Regions from separate parts of the Paenibacillus sp. JZ16 genome, predicted to be linked through region 2. Evidence: riboswitches for the same ligand, from Rfam matches in the RefSeq annotation. Region 2 holds a riboswitch; the other holds the start of a gene.
What was found. A riboswitch is a leader RNA that binds a small molecule or an ion and turns the genes downstream of it on or off. The one in region 2 is predicted to bind cyclic di-AMP.
Positions count from the first base shown of each region.

Region 1: it holds a riboswitch for cyclic di-AMP, as region 2 does, so the genes downstream of both, BJP58_RS07205 (C40 family peptidase) here and BJP58_RS14965 (TrkH family potassium uptake protein) in region 2, are expected to answer to the same signal.

Region 1 is NZ_CP017659.1:1,629,821-1,632,989, reverse strand. It holds gene BJP58_RS07215 (ROK family protein) at 1-601, shown strand, start outside; gene BJP58_RS07210 (hypothetical protein) at 996-1,523, opposite strand; cyclic di-AMP (ydaO/yuaA leader) riboswitch at 1,783-1,913, shown strand; gene BJP58_RS07205 (C40 family peptidase) at 1,917-2,393, shown strand; gene BJP58_RS07200 (stalk domain-containing protein) at 2,618-3,169, opposite strand, start outside.
Region 2 is NZ_CP017659.1:3,293,089-3,296,257, reverse strand. It holds gene BJP58_RS14970 (CPBP family intramembrane glutamic endopeptidase) at 1-1,484, opposite strand, end outside; cyclic di-AMP (ydaO/yuaA leader) riboswitch at 1,776-1,920, shown strand; gene BJP58_RS14965 (TrkH family potassium uptake protein) at 1,985-3,169, shown strand, end outside.

The sequences.
Region 1 (3,169 bases), 1.7 Mb from region 2:
TGCAGCCGCATGGGGAGAGTATGTAAGAGGTGCCGGAAGAGGGGCGACGAACATGGTGTACGTGACGCTGAGCACCGGTATCGGCTCAGGCATCGTGCTGGATGGGAAGCTGTTCCTGGGCAGCAGTTCCTTTGCTGGGGAACTGGGACACCATATCATTGATCCCAGCGGTCCGCAGTGCAATTGCGGCAGCCACGGCTGTTGGGAGGTATTTGCTTCTGGAACAGCCATCGGACTCGCAGCATCCCAGCGAATGCTTACCCAGCCAAGTGTCATATCAGAACTGGCGGCAGCTGATGCGGGAGTGAACGCCAAGCATGTATTCGAGGCCAAACGTCTTCAAGACCCCGTTGCAATGGAGGTCATTGATCGTGCCATCTATTACATGGCGCTTGGACTGGTTAACGTCATTCACAGCTTTAACCCCGATCGCATCGTCATTGGCGGGGGTGTGAGCAGAGCAGGTGAGCTGTTGTTCCCGCAGCTGCGGGAAATGACGGATAAGCTGGTCATGCCGTCCTATTTAGGGACGTACGAGATCGTTCCTGCAGGACTTCGGGACGATGTTGGTCTGGTTGGAGCTGCGGCTTTGTTCCAGTAGCATAGGCCTGAAGAGAATGATACGAATAGGATCAATGATAAATAGATACCAGAAAGAGCGCTCGGAATGACGACGTAGTATCCAGTTACCTAGCTAAAGAGAAATCAACAAAAGCCGCCCTCAGAAGGGCGGCTTTCCAATTATTCATAGAGAGAGCGGGAAACGGAGCGATCATTTATTTGCGTCATAAGTCCGTAACAAGTAACAAGTGATAGGCGTGAACCGTAAACCGTCATCCGTTTGCGCTGGAGTCGATTTTTTTGGTTTCTGGTTAGGTTTGTTTGTATCCGACAAACAATAAACGGTTGCTCGCACTTTCCCGCCCGCCGGCGGAAACCGCCGGCTCCAAACCCGCACGTGGGGTGACCTGCAGGCTTGGAGCCGGCGGCTGTCGCTATTCCATGTACTTGGATGCGTCAAACGTAATCAAAGACGTATGATTGGCATGCTCAATCAGCGAAGAGAGCTTGGTTACCTCGCGTTCCTTCTTGCGGGCTAGCGCCTGATAAGCCTCTGGATCATATAAGGCGACGTTGAACAGCGTTATGGCACCGTCTCCGCTGCCACGGCTGCTCTGGCGCTCCAGCTTCTTGCGGGAACCGAGATGGGCAAGCTGTCCGATATCGCTGCGTATTTGTTTGGCCAGCTCGATCGCTTCCATGATCGTAATGTCGGAGCCGTTCCAGGGAATAGTCTGCGTGGTATTGGAGATTGCCATCAGCAAATCCAGCTTCCTATAATCCGCCGCGGCCGCTTCGATTTCTTCCGTAATGGCATCTACGCTGCGCGTAGGGTATTCCGCCGTCTCCCCTTTTTCAATAATCGTGCTGCTGTTGTTCAAGCGTTCCGACATCAACTGATTGATGAGACGGTTAATTGCTGCCCGAACAGCTAGTGCTTCTGCCATCGTTATTTGACTCATAAGTGATGGATCACCTCTTTAATTTCATTTCTGATATGTAAACGCATAGATTTGTAAAAAGTTGCTAGATTAATTAAAAAAGCAGCGCGGAAAGGAGAACAGAGTTACATAATTGTCATGACTGAGTGAGACGGTTAACCAATCTCCTGCCGAAATTCTTCATCTTTACGACAGCTCCAAACATAAAACGATAGATTTTTAGGATATCATTGACAGCATCCTTGCTTGTATACTATATTAAGAGAAGGTTACAAAACGTTAATGAATTTTGCCGAATTTCGTTTGTGAAAACGGGGGAACCGTCTTGGGTGAATTACTCTTGTATAGAGAGTATAGGGAACCTTCAACCGAACCCTTAGCTAACTCCGTAGGCATCGAAGGAGAGAACATATTTTGAAGAAGTTTGTCATCACTTTGCTAGGGTCTGCAATTATTTTTTCTTCTGGTGCCGTTTCAGCATTTGCTGATCAACAACCGAATTTTCAGTATCAAGTGAAGCAATTGGTAGGAACTCCATACAAATGGGGCGGAACGACTACCAGCGGGTTTGATTGCTCCGGATTTATACTGTACATGTTTAGAAATTTCGATATTGATCTTCCGCGCACTTCCCAAAGCCAGGCTCAAGCCGGTGAACATGTGGATCGCCAAGATCTGCGGGTTGGAGATTTGGTATTCTTCAATACGAGCGGTAGCGGAATTTCTCATGCAGGCGTTTACATTGGTGACGGACAATTTGCACATGCTTCCAGCAGCAAGGGAGTCAGAATCAGCAAGCTTAGCGATTCCTATTACGAGCCGCGTTATGTCACGGCACGTCGTGTTTTGAGTCAAGAAAACTATGCAAAGCTGGTAGGAAGCGCAAGCTAGTTGGATTACGCAGCCATTTAGAGTACGATACATAATCAGAAAGCCTGACAAAGGGATGACCTTGTCAGGCTTTCTTTTTTTAGATATCAGAGAGTATAAACATCGAAGCTTGTGACTTCCTGATATCGCAAGAAAAACTTCTACTAACTGTCTGTCATCTGCGAAAGTACGTCGATAGACGTTTTTGTTACTATAAGTCTATCATCCCACAAGGGGGTGTTCGGTTACTCCTTAACAACAGAGGCATTCACGGCAGCTTCCATTCCATTATTATAGAGACGGAACAAGCCCAGACGCCAGAAGGCGGCTCCCTTCAGGTCATAACGTTTGGCCAAGCCGAGTTTATCGTCCACGGAAGTGGCGGTTTCGCTGCTTAAACTGATGCCAAGCAGGAGCTTCTGCTTAGGTACGCCTGCTTGGAGTGCCAGCTGGATCGCTTGGTCCACCAGACTGTTCGGTTCGGGAACCTGAGATTTGGTTCCAACCGGATTATACTGATAGGCCATAACAATCAGGTCATCAGCGATAGAGGCCAGTGTCTTGTAATCATAACCTTTATAGGCGCTGTTCAATGGCGGCACGGCTAAAGACAGGGCAACGTCATTCGGCAATGCGGCTTTCAATTGCTTGACGTAATCATTGAGCAGCTTCTGCTGCTTCACGGCATCCAGTTTAAATCCGAGCCCTTCAAAGTCAAGCACAACACCGCCGAATCCGTTCTCCGCTACCGCGGATGTAATGCCTTCAATAGACTTTTGGCGCAGGTTGCTATCGCT
Region 2 (3,169 bases):
TATTTCAAAAAGATGTAGCTGAACAGCAAGCCGATGATCACCAGTTCAATGGGCCGGGAAATTACAGGGTATATCGGATAGAGTGTATGCCCGAGCGCCCAAATGATCGAAGTGATCAAACTGGCTACGAACGTATTGCGGACGATCTTTTTCAGCATTTTGATCCCGAACAGTCGATAGACGGCCTCCTCGGATATCCCGGCCAGCCAGGCCATCAGCGGGAAGAGCCAAGGATAGAGCATGTTGTAAGGCGATTGTGTGGCATCCGTGGTGGACCATGTATTCAAGGTCAGGCCCAGAACGACAAAGATAATGGATTGGACCCCAAGCAGGATGAAAGCCCACATATACCCCAGCTTCATGCTATCCATCACATAATGACCGTATCCAGGTTCTTTGGCGCGCGGCCATGGATTAAGCCCGTCTTCTTTGAGCCATAGCCCGCTGCCCCCGACAAGGGAGAAATAGAGCAGTGCGGAGAAGATAAGCGAATAGACCGCATAGAAGATCATCATCCCGAGTATGCCGGTTTGCGACATCCCCTCGGATTTGAAAACGGGAATCAGATTGTACGTATTCAGCATCTGAATGACAAACAGCAGCGCCGATAGGAACAGGCCGCGCTTAAACGACGTGTAGGCTCTGGTCTTCACGCTGTACACAATCGCAAGAATGCCAAGGATGAGGGTGAACAGGCCATACCCTGCAAGGGTCAGCAGCGTGGCATCTTGGGTCTGCTTGTTGACATAGGCGGAATGGGCGGCCGGAACCGAAAAAGATGGCTCATAAGAGCGTAATTTCCCCTGCTCGAATGTGAAACGGTGCTCCAATCTGGAGTCGCCGATCTTGGAATCCGGGTCCACATACCGGAGCTGGGGTTCCCCTTCCCGCGTGACCAGCTCCAGGTGCGACAGGTCATAACCCGCTCGCTGGAGCCAAGGCTCCGCAAGAGCTTGCTTCTCGGCTAATGACATGCCGTCCTCGACCACAAGCAGCATCTGTCTTTGTACATCGCCTTTGTTCAGCTCAATCCGGTCATAGCTGGAGCGGGCGTAATCGTACGAGAAGCCGACGATGCCTGAATTTTGCATGTGCACGTCCACATTGAGGGCATCGCCACCACCCGGCTTGCTGAAGCGAACGCGGTATACGTCATAGGGATATTTGGCTTCATAGGTTTTGTTGTATTCCGAAAGTCTCTTTTCCTTCGCCAGATATCCGTAAAGTTCCGATTTGGATTGATATGTAACCAGCGTGTCATCCGTTTTTGCAGCCGTAAACTGCAAAAACTCTTGAGCAAAGCTTGAAGCCGCTTGCCGAGCCTGCTCCTTGGATATGATATTCGGAGATGCCATCTCGGTAGAATCCGAATTCGTCGACGGAAACACCTGAAATAATAGGAACAGAATCAGGCCGACTGCGGCAGGCGCGATGAGCTGTTTCAGATTGGGCTTCAGCTTCAAGGGCTCTCTTGCACGATTCATGAAATTCCTCCTCTAAGAAAGTTGATACTCCCACGGGTATTCGATATGCCTGATTAAGAACGCATAGAGTCAATATAACATAGTTATGAAAGTCATAAGCAGCTTATCCCAATATCCGGAATAATGAAACAAATCGATGAAAATGAATGAAAGGTTTCGAAAACGTTAGAGAACCCTATGCTTGTATTCTTGAATATGCCCAATTCGCGCTCTTTTAAAGATTTTTTGGGTGAAAAACGGCATTGGGTTACGTACCGGATTGCGTTATAATCACATCATGCTTCAAGGAACCGAATATTCCAGCCGAATTTCGTACTGAAAATGGGGGAACCATGTAATTGGGGTGAATTTCATTATTCCCAGAATAATGAATAGGGCGACCTGTGAAAATGCCCGAATCCGTCAGCTAACCTCGTAGGCTGCAGCACAGGAACCAGACCGTAAAGGGCACTGCGTTTTCCAGTGTCTTTTTTTCTTGATTTTTTTAAGAAGGTGACCGATTGAACTCTAAATTGAACTGGCTCAGGTTGTCTCCGCCGCAGATTCTCGTGCTTGGTTTCGCGGCTATTATTTTCATCGGGACGGCGCTGTTAATGCTGCCGATATCCACAAGTACAGGTGAACCGCTGGAATTTATCGATGCCTTGTTCACTTCGACATCGGCAACTTGCGTAACGGGGCTGGTTGTGGTGGATACAGGAACGACATTCAGCTCCTTCGGACAGATCGTGATCATGCTGCTGATTCAGATCGGCGGGCTCGGTTTCATGACGATGGCCACTTTGTTTGCCTTGGCTCTCAAAAGGCGCATATCGCTCAAGGATCGCCTCATTCTGCAGGAAGCGATGAATCAGTCCTCGATGGAAGGAATCGTAAGGCTGATTCGCAGAGTACTCCTGTACTCCCTGATCATCGAGGCCTGCGGTGCCTTGATTCTATCGATCCGCTGGGCGTTTGACATGCCGATCGGCCGAGCGATTTATTATGGCGTTTTTCATGCGGTCACGATGTTTAACAACGCCGGTTTCGATTTGTTTGGCGATTTTCGGAGTTTGACCGGGTATGTCTATGATCCTGTAGTCAACGTTGTCGTGATGTTTTTGATCGTCTCGGGCGGCATCGGTTTTATCGTATTATCCGATCTGATTGATTTCCGGAAACAGCGGAGACTTTCCTTGCACTCCAAAGTAGTGCTCACCATGACGGCTACCTTGCTGCTGGTTGGATTTATCGTCATTCTTATTTTTGAATTCACCAATCCGAGGACGCTCGGCTCCCTGAATTGGGGCGGAAAATTCTTCGGCGCATTATTCCAATCCGTAACGCCGCGTACAGCTGGCGCGAATACTATAGATATTACGGGGCTTAGACAGGCCACGCAATTTTTTATCGTTATTCTGATGTTTATCGGAGCATCCCCAGGGTCAACCGGGGGTGGTATCAAAACAACAACCTTCACCATTATGGTGGGGGCGGTCATCGCCATGATGCGCGGGCGTGAAGACATCGTCATGTTCCGTTATCGCCTGGCCCAGGAGCGGGTGCTGAAGGCACTGACCATTGCATTACTGGCACTGCTGCTCGTTCTAACCGTATCGATGATTCTGTCGACGACAGAGGAAGGGGATTTCCTGGAGATTTTATTCGAAACGACATCCGCCTTCGGTACGGTGGGTCTCTCCATG